Geotalea uraniireducens: one gene and its partner. The protein of the gene in region 1 binds, or shares a complex with, the protein of each later gene. Links are inferred from orthologs where the notes say so. Each region holds a gene or a part of one and is shown in the gene's direction. Other genes may lie near its edges. The genes, in order: eno and QMN23_RS04710.

Region 1 (10,904 bases):
GGCCGAGGCGGTGTTCCCGGGCGAGCTCCACCCCTTCCTTGACGTGGGAGATCAGGATCAGGGCGCTCATGTTCGGCGACAGCTTATCATGACGGTTCTCACCGCCGCCGACGTTTTCGATAAAATACTGCGGCTTGCTGATCTTGCCGATATCGTGGTAATAGGCCGCCACCCGCGCCAGAAGCGGATTGGCGTTGATCGCCTCGGCGGCGGCTTCCACCAGATTGCCGACCAGCACGCTGTGATGATAGGTACCGGGAGCGCGGATCATCAGTTCCCGAAGGATCGGCGAATTGAGGTTAGAAAGTTCGAGCAGCTTGATATCGGTAGTATAGTGGAAAACCGTTTCGATCATCGGGATGATCCCGATAACAATGGCCGCACAGACGATCCCCCCGACCAGGGCAAAGGCGGCGCAGTAGAACGTCTGCATCGAGAGAAAACTCTCGTTCATCGTCTGGAACGACAGCGCCATGGCGAAATTGACCACACTTACCTTGAGGCCGGCGGTATAGATCCGGCCGCGGTCCTTGCAGTGCCGGACGCCGTGGGCGCCAACCACCCCGCCGAGCAGGGCGTAAATGACCACGAAGAGGCTGTTGCCGAACATCACTCCGAGCAGCGGTGCGGTAATGGCGGCATAGACCATCGCCACTTCGGAATTGAGGATGATCCGGATGATCATCGGCCCCACAGCGAAGGGGAAGATGTAGAAATAGTCGTTGGTATCGATGGCGGGGAACGGGGTCCCCATCGCCGCGGAAACGGCCAGGGCGATCTTGTGCAGCACGAAGACGCCGATCGTGATCAGCGAAACGAGCAGCAGGTCCTTGGTACTCGGATTGAATTTGCGGATATTCTTGCGCGCAAACCGGTAAGGGAAGTAGAACAGCACCAGGATCAAGCCGAACAGGCCGAAACTGGAGAAAAAATTATTGATGCCGTGACGGGCGGCGAAGATCATCTCCAGTTTCTGCGCCTGGTCCTCCGTCACCCGCTCGCCAACCCGGACAATCATCTCGCCCCGCTTCACTTGGAGCAGCACCGGCCGGACATCGTCCCGGGCCCGCTTGACTGCCCGGTCGGTCAAATCGCGGTTGAAGACCAGTGTCGGCCGGACCGCCTTCACGACCAACTCCTTGAGAGTGGCTATCTCGTGGGCCGGGATCCCGTTGACGACAACTTTCAGCGTCCTGATCTTCGCCGCCACGTCGGCGGGATCGAGCGGCGAAACGGTCAAATCGTTCATCTCGAGCGGATTGCCGGTAGCAGAGTCAACAATGGTGATGCCATGGGCGCTATCGGCATCGAAGGTGCGCTTGTCGGCAACGATTTTCTGCCCGGCAAACCGTTCGGCCAAGAGCCGTACCTGATCGAAGAAATTGCTATCCGCGCCGAGATGCATCAGGACGGCGACTTCCGTCGGCGAAAGCTCGTCGCCGAAAATGCCCTTCAGGGCAGCGCCGATCGGCCGGTCCGGCGGGGCAGTGCCGGTCGCTGACTCCTTGAGCAGGGAGAGCGCCTGTTGAAACCGCCCCACCACCTCTTCAACTCCCCGGCTGTCGAAGCTGTAAACGTACGGCACTGCAACTTCAGCCTCTTTACGCTTCTTTTCGGTGAGGCCCCGGTCTTCGAGCAGGTAATCCTGAGTAGCCCGGATATCGGAGGAAGCGATGTCGCCGGTCTTGTAATGGACGGAACGGAATTCCTGGCGGGGAAGAATGAACAGGGTCAGCAACAGGGCGGTAAGGAGCAGCAGGATGCGGCGATTTCTCACCTCATGACGCGAACTGGAAAATCGCTCGAGGAGATTGTCCAGCATGCGCCCGAGGGGAAGGGCCAGGGAGCCCCGTGAATCCTGATCAGTTTTGCCGCTTGGGGAGGGCATGATTGAGTCTGTTTATTCCTGGTTCGACGGGCCAATCCGGCGCGCGTCGGCGTCTCTCGCAATTCTGAAAATTTTACTATAGCTTTCATATTTACACGCTGTCAACTTATTCGCACGATGCCGGTCAATCAGCCCCCGGCCGGGAGGGGCGGGAAATTAAAGGTATTCCCATTTTTGCCCGGGTCTGTTATATATCTTCGCTGTTTCGGTGCAACGGCGCACCGGTGCTAACATTGCGTGAAAGGGGGCAGAAATGAGCGAAATTACCGATATTTACGCCAGGGAAATCCTGGATTCCCGGGGTAACCCGACCCTTGAGGTCGAGGTGTTCCTCGAGTCCGGAGCCATGGGAAGAGCGGCCGTTCCCTCCGGGGCGTCCACCGGCGAGCGCGAAGCGCTCGAGTTGCGGGACGGGGACAAGGGGCGCTACCTGGGCAAGGGAGTTCTCAAGGCGGTCGATAACGTGAACAACATCATTGCCGAGCAGATTATCGGCATGGAGGCCACCGACCAGGTCGGCGTCGATCAGAAGATGCTCGACCTGGACGGGACCGAATACAAGAGCAACCTCGGTGCCAACGCCATCCTCGGCGTCTCGCTGGCCGTCGCCAAAGCGGCTGCCGAAGAGATCGGCCTCCCCCTCTACCAGTATATCGGCGGCTGCAATGCCAAGGAACTCCCCCTGCCGATGATGAATATCCTCAACGGCGGCGCCCACGCCGACAACAACGTCGATATCCAGGAATTCATGATCATGCCGGCCGGCGCGAAGAGCTTCTCGGAAGCGCTGCGGATGGGCGCCGAAATCTTCCATGCCCTGAAAGCCGTCCTCAAAGGGAAGGGCTACAACACCGCCGTCGGCGACGAAGGCGGCTTCGCCCCGAACCTCAAGTCGAACGAAGAGGCCCTTGAAGTTATCATGGAGGCGATCGCCAAGGCCGGCTACCGGCCGGGCGAAGACGTGCTCCTGGCCCTGGATGTCGCCTCCTCGGAGCTCTTCAAGGATGGCAAATACCTCCTGGAGAACGAGGCCCAGCCGGAAAAGACCGCCGACCAGATGGTCGACTTCTACGAGAACCTGGTGAACAAGTACCCGATCGTTTCCATCGAGGACGGGATGGCGGAGAACGATTGGGACGGCTGGAAAAAGCTTACCGAGCGGCTTGGCAAGCGAATCCAGCTGGTCGGCGACGACCTGTTCGTCACCAATACCAAGATTCTCAAGGAAGGGATCGCCAAAGGGGTCGCCAACTCGATCCTGATCAAGCTGAACCAGATCGGCAGCCTCACCGAAACCCTCGATGCGATCGAAACGGCCAAGCGGGCCGGTTATACCACCGTCATCTCGCACCGTTCCGGAGAGACCGAGGACACGACCCTGGCCGATCTTGCCGTAGCGGTCAACGCCGGGCAGATCAAGACCGGCTCCCTCTGCCGCACCGACCGGGTCGCCAAGTACAACCAGCTGCTGCGAATTGAGGATGAACTCGGCAGCACCGCCATCTTTGGCGGGTCGGGGGTGTTTTACAACCTGAAGAAGTAGGTCCGCGCCCGGGCTAAACCGCCCGGAACGCATTCAGCGCCAACGGGGGAGCTGCAGCCGCAGCTCCCCCGTTTTTTTCATTTTGGGAAATTTGTTATACTGTTACCGGGCTGCCGGCCGGCATGGCGCAGGCGGACCGGGGGGACGGGCCGAGGAGGATTCATGCGTTATTCACCGCTGTTGACCGACTTTTATGAACTAACCATGCTCGCGGGCTACCTGGAAGAAGGGATGACCGACGAACCGGCCGTCTTCGACCTGTTCTTCCGCCACAACCCGTTCAATGGCGGTTACACGATTTTCGCCGGGCTCGCTTCCGCCCTCGACTATCTGGAAAATCTCCAGTTCTCCGAGGACGAACTCGAATATCTCCAGGGCCTCGGCATATTCCGCCCACGGTTCATCGACTTTCTCCGCGGCTTCCGGTTCACCGGTACGATCACGGCTGTGCCGGAAGGAACAGCCGTCTTTGCCCATGAGCCGCTGGTAACAGTCGAAGCGCCGCTCGCCCAGGCCCAACTGGTCGAGACGGCGCTGCTCAATATCCTCAATTTCCAGACCCTGGTCGCCACCAAGGCGGCCCGGGTCAATCACGCGGCCGCCGGCGCCACCGTCCTCGAATTCGGTCTGCGCCGCGCCCAGGGCCCCGATGGAGGACTGAGCGTTGCCCGGGCCGCTTACGTGGGCGGGGTGCGGAGCACGAGCAACGTGCTCGCCGGGAAACTTCTCGGGATACCGGTCAAGGGAACCCACGCCCATAGCTGGATCATGGCCTTCCCCGACGAACTGACCGCTTTCCGCAAATACGCCGAGGTCTTCCCCGCTGAATGCGTCCTGCTCGTCGACACCTACGACACCCTGAAGAGCGGCATCCCCAACGCCATCACCGTAGCCCGCGAACTGCGTGAACAGGGGTATGAGCTATTGGGAATCAGAATCGATTCCGGCGACCTCGCCTACCTCAGCCGCGAAGCCCGGCGGATGTTCGATGCAGCGGGCTTTCCGGCGGTAAAGGTCGTCGCCTCCAACGAGCTGGACGAACTGGTGATCGAATCGATCCGCAGCGAAGGAGGCCAAGTCGACATATACGGCGTCGGCACCAAGCTTGCCACCTGCTCGGGCGAGGGGGGGGGCGCACTGGGGGGAGTCTACAAACTGGTGCGGATCGGCGACCGGCCGAAACTAAAGGTGACCAGCGACGTGGCCAAAGCCACCCTCCCCGACCGCAAGCGCCTGTTGCGGGCGGTAGCGTCCGACGGCTCGTTCATCCAGGACATCATCTGCCTCGCCGGTGAGGAGATTGCGCCGGGGGACACCGTCTACGACCCGACCAATCCGCTCCAGCATGTCACCATCGCCCCGAACGCCCGCCTCATCGAACTGCGGGATGTTGTCATGGAAGGGGGGCGTAAAACTGCCGTGCCAGCTCACAGTCTTGACGAACTGGCCGACCGTTCCGTCGCCCAGCTGGCCCACCTCCCCCAGGGGTGCCTCCGTTTCATCAATCCGCATAAATACAAGGTTTCCATCAGCCGGGGCCTCAATGAGCTGCGACAACGGCTGATGGAAGAAGCACAAACGACAAACCGCTGAAGGAGATTCGGCCATGCATAACGCTTTCGCCCTGATCATCGTCGACGTGCAGAACGATTTCTGCCCCGGCGGCAGTCTGGCCGTACCGGACGGAGATGCGGTCGTCCCGGTACTCAACCGGTACATCGACTTGTTCCACCGGCTGGGAGCCCCGGTTTTTTCCTCCCGCGATTGGCACCCCGCTGTCACCGCTCATTTCCGGGATTTCGGCGGCATCTGGCCCGTCCACTGCATTCAGCATTCCGATGGAGCCCGTTTTCACGGGGGGTTGCAGCTGCCCGCCGAAGCCATCGTCCTGTCAAAGGGAATGGACCCGAGCCGCGACGACTATTCGGCATTCCAGGCGATGACGGAACAGGGCGAGCCCCTGACGGCAGCACTGGAGAAGCGCGGCATCACCAGAATCTACGTTGGCGGCCTCGCCACCGATTACTGCGTCAAGGAAACGGTTCTCGAAGGGTTGCATTACGGTTTGTCGGTGACGCTCCTGGAAGACGCCGTCCGCGGGGTCGACCTCGCGCCGGGCGACTCGAACAAGGCAATCGAGCAGATGGTCGCGGCCGGAGCGGCGCGGGCCACGTATGCCCAGGTCGAGAGCAACCTGGCGCCGTAGACCTGCCCCCCCCACCCGGGAGATGAGTGATCACCCACATTCCTTTTGACTTTTCCCGGTGAAAGCGCTAGATTTGCGCATTTAAAGGAACTATCAGCGTGAACGAGGGAATGTCGACCATGGTCAGAACCAGCAACCTGAAAATCAAGAGCATCACCCCCATCATCGCCCCGGCGGACCTGCGGCAAGTGTTTCCCCAGTCGGAAGAGGGTGCGGAGTTCGTCAACGCCAGCCGGACTCACGTCAAGAACATTCTTCGCGGGAAAGACCCCCGGCTGATGGTTGTGGTAGGCCCCTGTTCGATCCACGACCCGGCCTCAGCTCTCGACTATGCCGGCCGGCTGGCCAGGCTGGCCAATGAACTATCCAACCAGCTCTTCATCGTGATGCGGGTCTACTTCGAAAAACCCCGGACCACCATCGGTTGGAAAGGATTGATCAACGATCCGGATATGAACGGCACCCACCAGATTTCCAAAGGGCTCGGCATTGCCCGACGGATTCTCTCCGAAATCACCGAACAGCTCCTTCCGATCGCCACCGAGATGCTCGATCCGATTACGCCGGACTACCTGGCCGATTTCATCTCCTGGGGTGCGATCGGCGCCCGCACCACTGAATCCCAGACCCATCGGGAGATGGCCAGCGGCCTCTCCTTCCCGATCGGTTTCAAGAACGGCACCGACGGCAACCTGCAGATCGCCATCGACGCCATGAATTCGGCGCTTCATTCGCACAGTTTCCTCGGCATCAACCGGGAGGGCAAGAGCTCCATTATCCAGACCACCGGCAACCCCGACGTCCATATCGTGCTCCGGGGAGGAAAAAAACCCAACTACTTCCCCGAAGACATCAAGAAATCCGAAGAACTGCTGGAGAAAGGCGGCCTGTTCCCAACCATCATGGTCGACTGCAGCCATGGCAACTCGGAAAAACGTCACGAGAAACAACCGGAGGTCCTCCAGTCGGTCGTCGACCAGATCGTGGCCGGCAATCGTTCCATTTCCGGCGTCATGATCGAAAGCTTCCTCGAAGAGGGAAACCAGCCGATCCCCAAGGACCTCTCGCAGTTGAAATACGGCGTCTCCATCACCGACAAATGCATCGACTGGCCGACAACGGAACTGATTCTCCGCGAGGCCCACGACCGGCTCAAAGCGTGTGGCGGCCGGCCGCTCCACACCTGATCACGGCTTTTCCCCCGCATATAAAAAAAGCCCCGCCTAAGCGGGGCTTTTTTTATATGCGGGCAACCGGTCCGGAATAACTAGCGGGGAAGAAAATAGTTGGCGTGATCATGACACGTCGTACAGGTGGTGCCAAGTTTGTGGTTATGGACGCCACTGGGATTGTTGCGATGGAAGGCCGTCAGAGTGTGGCAGGTTTCGCAGACGCCGTCGTAATAGGGGGCGCCCTGGATGAATGAAGTCCGGTTTTCGAAGATGACGTTGCGTATGCCGCTGTTGGGCGTGGCGATCAACGCCAGCCCCGACTCATCCTGCACGGTGCCGGTCAGTTTGATATTGGTCCCCCCCAACCAGTTCGGCAGGTTGTCGTGGGGATCGTGGCAATCGCGGCAGCTCTGCCGGAAGGTCGGCGCCGTCGTGCTGTCAGTATGAATGTCGGCCTTGAGGGACGAGATGCCGGCCGGTCCGTGGCAGGTCAAGCAGAGCGTCTCAACGACGTCGCTGTTCAGCAGGGTCTCGCCGGCCGCGTTATGGATCGCATGGCAGTAAGCGCAGTTGTGGGAGGGAAGGAGCGCCTCCGCCCGGTCCGCCGTCACGAGTCCCGGCAGAGCTGTAAAGAAGAATATGCCGACGCCCGGGAATAGTGCCCGCCAACGTTTCATAGCGCCCCCCCGTAGAACCGTTCGATCCGTCCCGAACGGTTGTTGGTGACGAGCAGATCTGCCCCGTCGCCGTCAATGATCACATCGAGGGGAAGCTGCAATTCGCCGGGCGCGGTGCCGAAACTGCCGATCGTCTTCACCAGGGCGCCGCTCTGAAGATCGAGCACCAGCACTTGCCCCAACAGACTATCGACCAGGTAAAGATGGCCCCGGCCGTCCAGGGCCATCCCCTGCGGCCGGGAAAAGAGGGAGATGGAACCAAGCATGCCGCTGTTCACCGTCCCGGGGATGAGCCGCCGGAAAGCGCCGGCATAATCGTAAACCATCACCCGCGGGGCGATGCCGGCCTCCGGGGAGCCGAAGTCGCTCACCAGCACCTGTTGTCCCGCTTCATCCAGCACGATGCCGGTCGGTCGATACAGCCGGTTGTCCGCCGCCGGCCCACCAATGAAGCGGAGGATGTTCCCCGCGCCGTCATAGACGCGGACCAGTCGCGCGGCGCTGTCGACCACAAACACCGCCCCGCTTCCGGCATCTACCGCCAGGTCACTGGGGACCGCCCCCGTCTCACCGAAACGGGTCAACAGTTTCCCCCCCTCATTATAGACCTCTACCAACCCGGTCGTTTCGTTGCCGACATAGAGACGTCCCGCTGCCCAACCGACCGCCAACGGCCGACCTGTCACCGCAAGCCGCCGTCTGACTGCCAGGGAGCGGTCATCAATCACCAGCACCGCTTTCTGTCGATAGTCGGAAACGAGCAGCGTTCCCTTGCCGGCAACCGCGAGTCTGACGGGTGAAACCAAACGATCTCCGCTGCCAGCGGCGGCAACGGCTGCCTGCAGCACCATTCCCAAAACCAATCCTACCCCAACCGTACGTCCCATCGCCCTCCCCCTGTAAATCGATATATCGGAGAAGAGTCAAAGACCGTGCCGTTGGGCGGGCTGGCGTCAACTTGTGAAGATTACACGTCGTACCGTGGCCGGTCGGCCACCAGCCGCGTCCCGACAAGTGCAAAATATGCAGCAACAGTGTTTTTTTTGCACCGACCGACACAACGTCGCAAAAAGAAAGGGCCACATAATGCGGCCCCTTGGTGATCATCTCGACATGGCGGTGCCAATGCACCGACCGCCATCGTTCTCGTGGTAATTTTTCCGTGCCGGCAAAACCACCCTGACCACGGTACGACTCGTCCCCCAACGCTCCCGGACCGACTGGCAGGCGTTGGCGTTCGCCTCAGATGCCGCAGCCGCAGCCACGCTGGCATTTCGCTCCTGGCATGTGCAACGCCTTAATGAACGTGGCTTCGGTGGCGGTGCGCACCAGTTCGACAACCTCGGCCGGAACCGCGGAATCAAGGGAAAGAATAACCATCGCCTCGCCCTTTTCCTCCCGCCGGCCCAGGTTCATCGAGGCGATATTGATGTCGTGCTCGCCCATGATGGTGCCGATTTTGCCGATCATCCCCGGCCGGTCGCTGTAGTTGAGAAGCAGCATGTGTTCGGCAGGAGCGAAGTCCATCGAGTAGTCCCGGAGGCGGACGATTCGCGGCGCCCCTTCGAAGAGGGTGCCGGAAACCGTGCGCCGCTTCCCGCCCTGCCCTTCAATGATCAGGGTGATCAGGTTGGAGAAGGCATCGGTCTGGGTACTCTTGGTTTCCTCGACGGCAATCCCCATCCCCTCCGCTACCAGCGTGGCGTTAACCATATTGACGTCCTGGTCGACCCGCCGGTTGAGGAGCGCCGACAGCCCGCAGACGGTCAGCGGCGAGCAGTCGTAATGGGCGATATTGCCAGCATAACCGAAGGTCACTTTTTCCAGGTTGGCGTCGACCAGTTGGATGCCGAAATCGCACATAATGCTCATCAGGTTGAGGAACGGCCGCATCTGGTCCATCAGTGCCATGTCGAAGCGGGGAATATTGACGGCATTTTCCAGCGGCTGATCGTCCAGGTAATGGAGGATCTCCTTGGAAACGTCCACCGCCACGTTCACCTGGGCCTCAAACGTATTGGCCCCGAGGTGCGGCGTCACAACCAGCCGCTCCTGGGCGATCAGCTCGGTCAGGACCTCGGTCCGGGGCGGTTCCTGACTGAAGACATCGACGGCGGCGCCATAGACCTTATTGCTCTTCAATGCCGCCAGCAGCGCCGCTTCGTTGATGATCCCTCCCCGGGCGGCGTTGATCAGAATCACCCCATCCTTCATCAGCGCAATCTCCCGCTCGCCGATCATGTTGCGGGTTTCGTCGTTCAACGGGGTATGGAGAGTGATGATATCGCAATTTTTGTAGACTTCCTCGTGGGAAACCAGCTTGACCCCCAGGTCGTGGGCCCGTTTGACGGAAATGTACGGGTCACAGGCAAGGACCTCGCATTCGAAGGCTTTCAGGCGGGTCGCCACCCGGCCGCCGACCTTGCCGAGGCCGATGACCCCCGCCGTTTTCCCCTTCAGCTCGACGCCGGTAAACGGGGCACGCTTCCATTCCCCCCCCTTGAGACTCGCGTTAGCCTTGGTGACATTGCGGCAGAACGACAAAAGGAGGGCCATGGCGTGCTCCGCCGCGCTGTTGGTGTTGCCGAACGGGGCGTTAACCACGATCACTCCGCGGGAGCTGGCATAATCCACATCGACATTGTCGATCCCGACACCGGCGCGGGCAACCATGCGCAGTTTTTTCCCAGCATCGAGCAGGTCCTTGTCGACGGTGGTGCCGCTTCGGGTGATGATAACGTCATATTCGCCGATGATCGCCAGCAATTCGTCCTTTTTCAGCCCCAGCTTCACATCGATCTCGACCCGCGGATCCTGGGCCAAAAGCGCCAGGCCTTCCTGGGCCACCTCGTCGGTAACGATGACTTTCATTGTTGCTCCCTTGTCAGAGTGAATTTTCCGGATTTATGCCCGCATGAACCCCGCGGTGGGAATAAAATGCCTTGTCGGAACGAACGGAAGCGATAATAATAGACCCGCCGTGCGAAAAATGCAAGGCCAGCGACCCCCGGCGTCCGGTATACACACCGGCCGTCTCAGGAAAGAACCATGCCCCACGAAAAACCGTTCCACATCGTCCTCGTCGAACCGGAAATCCCGCCGAATACCGGCAATATCGCCCGTCTCTGCGGCGCCACCGGCACCGTCCTGCATCTGGTGGGAAAACTCGGCTTCTCCACCGACGACCGGCAACTGAAGCGGGCCGGACTCGACTACTGGAGCGAGGTGGAAATCCGCTATTGGGACGACCTCGCCGCCCTGCAACAGAGCTACCCCGACAGCCGTTTCATCTACACAAGCAAAAAAGGGGATAAGACGCACATTCAGGCAGGATTCCGGGAAGGGGACTTCATCGTCTTCGGCAAGGAAACTCAGGGACTGCCCGAGGAACTGCTCCGGGCGAACAGGGAGAACACGA
Region 2 (11,159 bases), 580 kb from region 1 along the record:
GGGAAGCGCACCGATATAGGTCCGCCGATGCCCGCGGATCTCCGCCTCGTCGCGCATCCCCCCCAATGACATCCGGATGAACTTCCGCCCCAGCGCCCGGGCAATCGACTTGCCGAGGCTGGTCTTGCCGACCCCCGGCGGGCCGACGAAGCAGAGGATCGGCCCCTTCATCCGTTCGCGGAGCGTCCGCACCGCCAAGTATTCGAGAATCCGCTCCTTCACCTTCTGCAGGTCGTAGTGGTCCTCGTCGAGCACCGTTTCCGCCTGGTTGATGTCGTTATTGTCCTGGGTCGCCACCCGCCACGGCATCCCCGCCAGGTAGTCGAGATAGGTTCGCGACACGGTGTACTCGGGCGAGGCGGGGTTGATCCGCTCCAGCCGTTTCAGTTCCTTGTCGGCGATCCGCCGCACTTCGACCGGCATCCCCGCCGCATCGATCTTCCGCCGCAGGTCGATCATCTCCGCCGACCGCGAATCGTCCTCCCCCAGTTCCTCCTGGATCTGTTTCATCTGCTCCCGGAGCAGGAATTCTTTCTGGCTCTTGCCGACCCGCTTGGTCACCTCCGCCTGGACTTCCCCCTTCACCTGGAGCCGCTGCACCTCGGCGGTCAGGTGCATGTAGACCTTCTTCAGCCGCTCCAGCGGATCGATGGTTTCCAGAAGCTGCTGCTGCTCATCGAGGGAGAGACTGACGTAGAGGGCGACGAGGTCCGCCAGCCGCGCCGGATTGTCGATCAGGTCGATCATCTTCATCACGTCGTCGGGAAGCGGCCGGCCGTAGGAGAGGGCAATCTTCAGCAGGGCATTGAGGCTCTGGACGAGGGCGTCGGAAACCAGCGACTTCTCGACGAACTCGTGGATCGGCTCGCAGCGGGCATGGAGAGTCCGGCCGGCCCGCGACACTTCGAGCACCTGCACGCGGACCACCCCTTCGAGGAGCACCTTCCCGCCCCCCTCGGGGAGCCGGGTGATCTGGTCGACCTTGCAGAGGGTACCGACCTGGCAGAGTGGCGGAAGCTGGCCGGGGAGGGCTTCCCCCCTGGCCCGCACCAGCGCGACATACTGCTCGCGATCGAGCAGTTCCTCGAAATCCGCCAGTTCGTCGCCATTGAGGAACAGGGGGAAAATCATAAAGGGAAAGGCCACGATCTCCCGGAGGGGATAAAGCGGTACGAGGGAAGGCATGACGATTGAGGCGGTCTCGGGCATGGGTCGGCCCTCTGTGCGAAAACGGTCTGTTGCCGGGGCGGAACGGTACTGAAAGAGTAACCTCCGGGCCGGCTGCTGTCAAGGAACGGCAACCGGCCGCCGTGCCGACCGGGAGCGCGACGCACGCCGCCTCAGGGGGAGAGGTCGAGTGTTTCCCACTCCCGGTAGAGGCCGGCAATCCGGTCGGCCAGCGCCGCGTGTTCCTCGCCGGTCCGCCGGGCGGCTTCATGGTCCTGGAAGAGCGCCGGATCGGCCAGCTGCGCTTCCAGCTCCGCCAGGCGCGCCTCACCGGCCTCGATCTCGCCCTCCAGCTCGCTCTGGCGCTTCTGCCGCCGCTTCTCCTCCCGCTGGCGGACCTTTTCTTCCTCGCGAAGCCGCTGACGCTCTTCCTTCCCCGCCACCGGCGGAACGGTCGCCCCCCCGGCAACAACCGGCACCGCGCCGGCAGCCTCCCCTTTCTTGCGCAGGTAGTACTCGTAGTCGCCATGGTAGGAGGTCAGCCCGCCTCCCTCCACCTCGACCGTGCGGGTAGCGAGACCGTCAATGAAGTAACGGTCGTGGGAGACGAAGACCACCGTGCCGGCAAAATCCCGCAGGGCGTCGAGGAGCACTTCCTTGCTGAACAGATCGAGGTGGTTGGTCGGCTCGTCCAGGAGCAGCAGATTGGCGGGACGGAGCAGCATCTTGGCCAGGGCGAGACGGTTGCGCTCGCCGCCGGAAAGCACCGCTACTTTCTTGTGGATATCGTCGCCGGAGAAGAGAAAGGCGCCGAGGATGTCGCGCAGCTGGGGGACCATCGCGAAGGGGGCGTCGGCCAATAGTTCCTCGTAGGCGCTCCGGCCGGCGTCCAGCACCTGGGCCTGGTCCTGGGCAAAGTAGTCGACCACCACGTTGTGGCCGAGTAGCCGCTCGCCCCGCTGAAACGGCTTGCCGGCCAGCACCCCCATGAGGGTCGACTTGCCGGCGCCGTTGTGTCCGACCAGGGCGACCCGCTCCCCTTTCTCCACCGTCAGGGCAACATCGTTCAGCACCACCAGGTCGCCATAGGCTTTGGTGACGTTGCGCAGCTCGACGGCGATCCGGCCGCTCTTCGGCGGTTCGGGAAAGCTGAAACGGATCCGGCGCCGCTCCGGCGGCAGGACGATCCGCTCAATCTTTTCCAGTTGCTTGATCCGCGACTGGACGAGCGACGCCTTGTCGGCCTTGTAACGGAAACGGCTGATGAAATCTTCGATTTTGGCGATCTCTTCGTCCTGGCGGCGTTTCGCCTCCCGCAGCACCGCCATCCGTTCCTCCCGCTCCACCAGGTAGCGGCTGTAACTGCAGTGGTAGTCGGTAAGCGCATGATTCCAGACCTCGGTGATCCGCTGACAGACCTGGTCCATGAAGAACCGGTCGTGGGAGACGAGCATCACCGAATGGGGGTAGTCGACCAGATACCCCTCCAGCCAGTTGCGCGCCTCGATGTCGAGGTGGTTGGTCGGCTCGTCCAAAAGCAGCACGTTCGGCTTCTTCAGGAGCAGCTTGGCCAGGGCAATCCGCATCTGCCAGCCGCCGGAAAACTCGCCGCACTCCCGCTCCCGGTCCGCCGGTGAAAAGCCCAGCCCGTCCAACACCTTGCAGACCTCCGCCTCCATGGCGTAACCGCCCCGCAGGCGGAACTCCTCCTGGAGCCGGCCGAAACGGTCGAGCAGCGCATCATGCTCCGGCGCGGCGGCCGGCACCGCCGCCAGCCGTTCGGTCAGCTGCTGCAGCTCCCGCTCCATCTCCTGCAGGTCGGCCAGGGCGGTCATCGCCTCGGCCAGCAGCGGCCGGCCGCGAGTGGCGAGGCCATCCTGGGGAAGGTAGCCGACGGTAGCGCCGCGAGCAAAAATCAAGTCACCGCCGGAAAGCTCTACTTCCCCGGCAATGATCCGCATCAGGGTCGACTTGCCGGCGCCGTTTTCGCCGACGAGCCCCACCCGCTCCCCCTTCCGGAGATGCCAGTTGATCCCGGCAAAGAGCGTCCGGCCGGCAAAATCTTTCGTCAGATTTTTCAAATGCAGCATGTCGTAATCCAGGAAGCATCAGATGATCGATGGTCGTCATTGTAGGTTTTGCGTAACAGGCTTGTCAATCTTCCATCCCGACGGCGTTACGAAAAAACCAGATTTTTCTTATTAAAGCGAAGAAAATCTGCTATACTTTCTGGGTTTATTGCGCCTTCAACGCCCAACGGGCGGTTTGAATACCCATCGTGGCCGGACGGCTTTCGCCGTCGGTGGCCGACACTCTCACGGCCGCGGGCTCCTCCGGGAGCCGGCGGCCGGCAAAGGAACGTAATCAATGGCAAAAAAGATGCTGATCAATGTGATGCACCCGGAAGAGGCCCGGGTCGCCATCGTCGAGGACGGCCGGCTGGTCGACCTCGACGTGGAAATCGCCGGTAGCGAGCAGACGCGCGGCAACGTCTACAAAGGGGTAGTGGTCCGGGTCGAGCCGGGGCTGCAGGCAGCTTTCGTCGATATCGGGCTGAAAAAGCTCGGCTTCCTTCAGGTGGGCGAAATCCACCCCTCCTGGTGGCAGTGGCGGGACGACATTCCCGAAGAACAACGCAACCGCCGCCCCCGCATCCAGGAAATCCTCCGCCGCGGCCAGGAACTGGTGGTCCAGGTGGAAAAAGGCGAACGGGACATGAAGGGAGCCGCACTGACGAGCTACCTGTCGCTCCCGGGACGCTACATGGTGCTGATGCCCGGCAGCGATTCGAGCGGCATCTCCCGCAAGGTGGAGAGCGAGGCCGATCGGAAGAAGCTCAAGGAAAAGGTGGCCCAGCTGGAGATCCCGGAAGGGATCGGCTACATCGTCCGGACCGAGGCGCTCGGCAAAACCAAGACCGAGCTGGCCAAAGACCTCCAGTACCTCCTGAAACTCAGCGACAGCATCAACGAGCAGGCCGCCGTCACCAAGGGCCCCGCCCTGATCTACCAGGAGTCCAACCTGGTGATCCGCACCATCCGCGACTACTTTACCGCCGAGATCGACGAGGTGCTGGTCGACAGCAAGGATGTCTACAAGCAGGCCCGGGCATTCTTCAAGGAGACGATGCCCAAGTTCGAGAAACTGGTCAAGCTCCACCAGGAGAAGCGGCCGATCTTTTCCCGCTACCAGATCGAGGAACAGATCGACCTGATCTACGAAAAAAAGGTGCCGCTCAAATCCGGCGGCTCGATCGTCATCGAACCGACCGAAGCCCTGGTCTCCGTCGACGTCAACTCGGGGAAATCGACCGGCGAGAAGGGGGTCGAGGATACGGCCTTCAAGACCAACCTTGAGGCAGCCGAAGAAGTGGCCCGACAGCTGCGGCTCCGCGACCTGGGCGGGCTGATCGTCATCGATTTCATCGACATGCGGGATAAGAAACATATCTCCGCAGTGGAAAAGACCCTGAAGACCGCCCTCAAGACCGACAAAGCCCGGGTGACCGTCGGCCGGATCTCCCAGTTCGGCATCCTGGAAATGTCCCGGCAGCGGATCAGGCAGACCCTGGAGCAGGGGAGCACCCTCGAATGCCCCCATTGCAGCGGCCGGGGAAAAGTCAAATCGGTGGAGAGCATGGCCCTCTCCTTCCTGCGCAAGGTCCACGCCGCCGCCGCCAAAGGAACCGTCGCCGAAGTCCGGGGCGGTCTGCCGCTAGAAGTGGCATACTACCTCCTCAACCGGAAAAAGCGGGAACTGGCCCAGATCGAAAACGATTACGACATCGAGGTGACCGTCAAGGGAAAACCGTCCTTCCTGATGAACCAGCTGGAGCTGGAGCTGGAGCGGCGGGAACGGCCGGCCCACCTGGAAAGTGCCCCGGCGAAAACCGGCGAACCAGCCGAGCCGAAAGCCGAGACGGTCGAGGAACCCATCGAGACGACGCCGGGCGAAGAGGCAGCGACGACGGAAGGGACCGAAGGGAAAAAACGGAAGCGACGGCGAAGCAAGAAGAAGCCCCGGGGCGAAGAAGCCGGGGAACCGGCAGCCAGCGAAGCCGCCCAGCCGCTGACGATGGAGGAAGAGGAAGAGGCGGCGGGCGAAGCGGCCGGCGAACCGGGTGGCGAAGAAGCGTTGCCGGCCGAGCAGGCCGCAGAAGAGACCAGGAAGAAGCGGCGGCGCAAACGGCGGCGGAGCAAGAAACCCCAGGCGGAGCAATCTGTGGAAGAGGGCGCGGCACCTGCCGAGGAAGAGCCGGCAGCTGAGGCCACTGCCGAACCGCTCCCCGTCACGGAAAGTGCCGAGAGCGGCGAGGACGTGAAAAAGAAGAAGCGGCGGCGCAAGCGGCGCCCCACCAAACGGGGAGCCGAAGAAGAGAGCGCCGGCGGGCCGGAAGCTGCCGTTGAGCCCCCGGTGGCTGAGCCCAAGCCACTGGTAGCCGAGCCCGAGCCACCGGTCGTCGTGACGCCGCCGGTAGCCGCAGAAGAGCCGCCGGCAAAAAAACCCCGGGCTCCCCGGACCAGAAAGAAACCGGCACCGGCAGCAGCTGCCGCCTCCGCCGGCGAACCGGAACCTGCGCCGACGACTGAACCCGCGCCGGAAATGACGGAAGCTGCGCCGAAGAAAAAGCGGGCGCCGCGCAAGAAGGCAACGGCCGACGCAGCCCCGGAACCGCCGCCGGCTGAAGCGGCAGCGGCAGAAGCGGTAGAGCCGGCCCCGCCGCCGGCCAAAAAGCCCCGCGCCCCGCGGAAGAAGAAAGAGCTGCCACCGGCTGACGGGGAGTAGGACGGCGGACAGTTTGCCGGCAAGGAGGAGAGCTGATGGAGTCGATCGCCGCCTGTGTTGTCGCGCTTGCCCTCTTCGCCACCGCTACACCGCTTCGGGCAGCAGGACTGGAAGAACTCTCTCTCTACCCTTCAATCCAGTACTTTACCTGGGAAGAGTTCGACCGAGCTGACAGCCGGATCGTCAAGGAAGAAGGGCCGCTCTACGGGCTCGGCGTCGCCATGAAGGCGGACTTGGCCAGCAAGGTCCTGTTATTGACGGGCAAAACGGAAATTTTCGGCGGCGAGGTCAAGTACGACGGGGCGACGCTCGCCGGCGCTCCTGTCCGATCGAACGTCGATTACGTCGGGATCAATGCCGCCCTTGACCTCGGCTACCGGCTACAGGCACACAACCTGTCACTGGAGCCGTTTGCCGGACTCGGTTACCGCTGGTGGCACCGGGAAATCCAGGCAACCGTGATTTCCTCGACCACTACCGAGGAATGGGACATCCTCAGCCTCCGTCTCGGTGCCCGAGGAGAATGCCGGCTTTCCCCAGCGGCCAGGCTGTTCATCGCCGGCGGCGCCAAGTACCCCTGGTTCAACCGGAATGTCGCCAATCCCGACGGCGGCAGCGACGAAACGTTTCACCCCGGACGCAAATGGTCGGCCTTCGCCGAAGCCGGCGGGCAGTTCGGCCGGATTCGCCCGGCATTTTTCTATGAAGGCTTCCGCTTCGGCGACTCTCCCACCGTCGGCTCGTTCTACCAACCCCGAACCAACGCCGATATTGTCGGCATCAGCGTCGGTTTCGCCTTTCGCTGATCGTCCTAGCCATGCCGCAAAGACTTCGCCAGCTGGCTGCCCCCATTGTCCGGCGATATCGCTGCCGCCTGTATAATTTTTCCATGCACACTTCAGATCAGCACAAAAGCCGCGTTTTTTCGATCAGTTGAGAGAACGGCCCGGTTTCCACATCTTTCCTCTCCGGAAAAGTCGTATAGCAGGGTAATACACTACGTAAGCCGCTGTTTTCGCCACACCCGCCACGCCAATCATTTTCTTCGCAAATTCGAATAATTAGATATTAACCCCACAAGCCTGTCGTTTTGGCACAGCCGGTGCAATTTCGAAAACAACATATTTTCATCACTAATACATAACAGTAGGATTACCATGTCTTATCCAACGCAAAAAGAATTCCTGAACGGCAATGAATTCGGTGCGGGGCTGCCGGTGAGCAGCGGGACCGGATTCGAGGATTTTCTCTTTGCCGCCTTCACCTTTATTGGCATTGTCATCGTCATCTGCCAGTTCATCCCCGGCATCATGCTCTGCACCTCCCTGCTGAAGAATCTCTTTTCGTTCTCGCGGGTCGAGATCAAACCAGCCCGGCTCAAACACGGCGAGTCGCACTGACGATCTGCCGCCCGGCGGCAGACTGTTGGAGGTAGCCATGAAAACGAATCTTGCCCAGGCAATCGCACTCGTTCTGGCCGGCGCCGCTCCCGCCAGCGCCGCCAATGGGATCACCGACGGCTTTTCCGGGGTTTTCCTCTGGGTATTCTGCGGTTACTGCGCCATCATCATCGTCACCCAGACAATTGCCGCCCTGCACTCGCTGGCGGAGAATAGTCGTCACCGGCCGCCAGCACCGGCCGAAGTCGAGCCCCCCAAATCCTGACCGCTTCTCCCCTTCCTGCCACCACTACCGGCCGGCGGTCATCTCTCCGTCGGAACGGTAGCGGTGTGCCCGCCGCCAGCCCTGACAATCCTCCCGGATGTGGTACAGTTTAGCCATGATCAGCATAGAAACAGCTCGCGGTTTTTCCGTTAGCGCCCATCGCGTCGAAATCGTGGAACGGAAAGGGAGAGGCCATCCCGACTCGATCTGCGACGCGGTAATGGATGCCATTTCCGTAGCTCTTTGCCGAACCTACCGGGAGCGGTGCGGGCGGATTCTCCATCACAATATCGACAAGAGCCTGCTGGCCGCCGGCAGCGTCGAGCGGCAGTTCGGCGGCGGCCGGGTAATCAGGCCAATGGAGTTCGTCATCGGCGATCGGGCAACCTTCGCTGCCGCCGGCGAGGAAATCCCGGTGGCGGAGATCGCCATCGACACCGCCAATCGCTGGCTGCGGGAAAATCTCCGGTTTGTCGATCCGGCAAAGCATGTTCGCTACCGGATCGTCCTCGCCCCTGGCTCCTCAGAACTGGTCGACATTTTTGCCCGGCCGGGAGCGGTCATGGTTGCCAACGACACCTCGGCGGCGGTCGGTTACTGGCCTCTTTCCCCTACCGAGCGGGCGGTTCTCGACCTGGAGAGGTTCCTTAACGGTACCCGCTTCAAAGAGCGCTTCCCCGAAAGCGGCGAGGATGTAAAGGTGATGGGACTACGGACGGGAACCGACCTGACAATGACCGTGGCGATGCCGCTTATCGCCCGTTTCGTCCATTCCGAAGCTGACTACTTCGACCGCAAAAAGGCAATTGGCCGGGAGATTGGCGAATTTCTCGCCGGACTCCCCGGATTCGGCCGGCGCACCTTCCACTTCAACACCCTCGACGAGACGGGACGAGGGCTCAACGGCATCTATCTCAGCCTGCTCGGCACTTCGGCGGAAGACGCCGACTCCGGCCAGGTCGGTCGCGGCAACCGGGTCAACGGCATCATCGCCCTGAGCCGCCCGCTCGGCAGCGAAGCGACGGCAGGCAAAAACCCGGTGAGTCACGTGGGAAAGATATACACGATCCTCGCCCACCAATTGGCCAGAGAAATCTGCGAGGAAGTTGAAGGCGTGGCAGAGGCCACCGTCCTGCTGCTCAGCCGGATCGGGACCCCCATTGATCGACCCGCCATGGCGGCAGCCCAGCTTCGGCTGCAGCGGGGGCTTCGGCTTGCCGATGCCTCGGGGCGGGCACGGGAGATCATTGCCCGGGGGCTGGCGGGAATTGGGGATTTCTGTCTCGAACTGGCCGAAGGGCGATATCCGGTCTGCTGAGAGGGGAACTGCCATACGCAGGCCGACTGCGGGGTATTTGCGGAGCAGCCGGTCCGGCACGGCGAGAGGAGCCGTTAACCGTCGGGCAGGAAATCTTTCCTACCAGCGGAGGACCGGCTTGATATTCTTCGGGGTAAAATTTTCGCCGATCCGCCACCCCTTGCCCGGCACATAGAACGGCTCGAAGCGATAGGCGATGAACCCGAGCAGATCGAAAGGATCGGGCAGTTCGGGATCCACCCTGACCACCCGGAAACCGACCAGATCGCCGACTTCGGGGAAACGCACCGCCTCCTTCAGGGTGCACGCCCAGATTTCTCGACCGCCGGCGCGATTGGCCAGCCTGATCCGGAAATAGTGCTCCCCCTCACCGCCGGTCCGCCCCTGCTCTTCAACCAGCGCCGGGATAACCGCCTCGATAAGGAGCCGGTTCTCAAGGTGATCGCAGGCATAGGCAAAGGCGGCCGAGGCGTCCTCGAACGTTAGCGGTTCAGCCGGTTTTCTGCGCAGCCATCCGAACACGGGCCCTCCCGCAGGCCGTCAGGCCTACCCCTCGCCGCTTCTGGGCGGCAGCTACAGCTCTTGAATTTCCCGAGCCTTGAGAAAGACCACCAGCGCCCCGCTTCCCCCCATATTTCGCGGTGCCGGGGCAAACTCGGCAACCATGCCCCGCCCTTTGTCACGGAGCCAAGAAACAACCGCGCCCTGCAGGACCGGCTCGCCCGGCGAATTGTTCCCTTTGCCGGTAATGACCAGCACGGCCTGCTGCCCCCGGTTGTAAGCCCCGCCGATGAACCGGGCCAGGCTGTCCAGCGCTTCATCTTTGGTCAGCCCGTGCAGATCGAGCTCCAGGTCGACCCGGATCGTCCCCTTTTTCAGCTGGCGCAACCGGTTGGCCGCCTGGCCGTGTGAATCGCTCCGGCCTTTTTCGGGAAACTCGTCCGCAAAGGTGACGTCGAGTTTCAGCTGACGCACCGCATCAAGAAAAGCCCGTTGGTCGGCATCGTCTTTCTCGGGGGCGGCGACGGGAACCTCACCGCTTTTCCGCTGATTCTTCGGCGGCTGGGAGTGGAGGCGGCGAACATCGCTGACCGCCCGGAGAAACAGGGCCGTCTCGTCGGGCTCGGCAGCAATGGCCGGCGGCGGCGCCGGTTTGGCGACGGGCTTTTCCGGCGGCGGGTCAATGTTCGCTCGCACCCCTTTCAGGGCGGAAAACGGCTTATTGGCCAACTCTTCGCTCTTCTTTTTCTTGCTTCCGGCGCTTTTCTTCATGTCATGTCATCTCATCACAGATCTCGAACCGGCGCGACAGACGGTCAGGGCGCATCTTTCGGGATGAGAATGATCTCGATCCGCCGGTTTTTCGCTTTCCCTTCTTCCGTGTCGTTGGAAGCCACCGGCCGATACTCACCGTAAGCCACCGCCGAAAGGTTCTCGGGCGAAAGACCCTGGCTCTGGAGATAGCGGGCGACATTGATGGCCCGGGCTGCCGACAACTCCCAGTTGGTCGGGAATTTCTTCGTCAGATTGCCGACGATCTGGACGTTGTCCGTATGCCCTTCGATCCTGATCGCCTTATCCTTGACATCCTTGAGGATGTCGACAACTTTCGACAGTACTTCCATCCCCGCCGGCTTTACTTCCGCCTTGCCGGAATCGAACAGGATGGCGTCGACCATATTGACCGTCAGCTTCCCCTTCAACTCGGAGATCGTCACCTGCCCCTGGGCGATCTCACCCTTCATCCGGTCGAGCAGGTCCTCGTAGGTCTTGCTTACCTCGCGGACCTTCTCTTCCTTGGCCTTCTGCAGGTTGGCGATATCTCCCTTCAACTGGTCGTTTTCGCTCTGCAGGTCGGCGACCTGCTGCCGCAAGTCGGCGACATTCTGGGAAAGGGTGTCCGACTTGGCCTTGAGCACCTTTTCCAGTTCCTTGTTATCGGTAGTCAGCTTCTCCTTGTCTTTGGCAAGACCGGCCGCTTCATCTTTCAGGGCCGCCAACTGTGTCTTGAGTTGTCCGTTTTCCTCACTCAGCGCCTTGTATTTGTCCCGCAGCGCCGACAGATCCTTTGTCAGCCCATCGGCCTCTTCGACTTTTTTCAGGTAGGTACTCTCTTTTACCAGGCAACCGCTGAGGGATGCCGCTGCAAGCGCAAGCATAACCAGGAAAGCAAACCGTCTCATCATCGTACTCCTCCTCCTTGACCGGGGAAAAAACACCGCCG

Evidence for each region.
Region 2: the proteins of eno (region 1) and QMN23_RS04710 are in contact, whole or in part, in a solved structure (PDB 2FYM), measured with the Escherichia coli proteins. The link is inferred for Geotalea uraniireducens from one-to-one orthologs.

The regions. Positions count from the first base shown.
Region 1 is NZ_AP027151.1:1,552,807-1,563,710, reverse strand. Bases 1,497-4,286 are described here. They hold eno (phosphopyruvate hydratase), read left to right. Parts: upstream 1,497-2,141; coding sequence 2,142-3,431; downstream 3,432-4,286. Other genes in these bases: QMN23_RS07320 (nicotinate phosphoribosyltransferase), read left to right, coding at 3,594-4,286; QMN23_RS07330 (HD family phosphohydrolase), read right to left, coding at 1,497-1,888. In the rest of the region: more of QMN23_RS07330, read right to left, coding at 1-1,496; more of QMN23_RS07320, read left to right, coding at 4,287-5,024; pncA (bifunctional nicotinamidase/pyrazinamidase), read left to right, coding at 5,038-5,637; QMN23_RS07310 (3-deoxy-7-phosphoheptulonate synthase), read left to right, coding at 5,757-6,824; QMN23_RS07305 (cytochrome c3 family protein), read right to left, coding at 6,905-7,486; QMN23_RS07300 (hypothetical protein), read right to left, coding at 7,483-8,373; serA (phosphoglycerate dehydrogenase), read right to left, coding at 8,729-10,357; QMN23_RS07290 (tRNA (cytidine(34)-2'-O)-methyltransferase), read left to right, coding at 10,535-10,904. UniProt on the Escherichia coli protein: Catalyzes the reversible conversion of 2-phosphoglycerate (2-PG) into phosphoenolpyruvate (PEP). It is essential for the degradation of carbohydrates via glycolysis.
Region 2 is NZ_AP027151.1:972,789-983,947, reverse strand. What follows is about bases 3,199-6,243. They hold QMN23_RS04710 (Rne/Rng family ribonuclease), read left to right. Parts: upstream 3,199-3,534; coding sequence 3,535-5,952; downstream 5,953-6,243. Other genes in these bases: QMN23_RS04705 (hypothetical protein), read left to right, coding at 5,988-6,243; QMN23_RS04715 (ABC-F family ATP-binding cassette domain-containing protein), read right to left, coding at 3,199-3,257. Outside these bases: lon (endopeptidase La), read right to left, coding at 1-1,209; more of QMN23_RS04715, read right to left, coding at 1,341-3,198; more of QMN23_RS04705, read left to right, coding at 6,244-6,758; QMN23_RS04700 (hypothetical protein), read left to right, coding at 7,110-7,352; QMN23_RS04695 (hypothetical protein), read left to right, coding at 7,390-7,617; QMN23_RS04690 (methionine adenosyltransferase), read left to right, coding at 7,733-8,935; QMN23_RS04685 (hypothetical protein), read right to left, coding at 9,035-9,457; QMN23_RS04680 (Smr/MutS family protein), read right to left, coding at 9,509-10,207; QMN23_RS04675 (OmpA family protein), read right to left, coding at 10,252-11,121. UniProt on the Escherichia coli protein: Endoribonuclease that plays a central role in RNA processing and decay. Required for the maturation of 5S and 16S rRNAs and the majority of tRNAs. Also involved in the degradation of most mRNAs.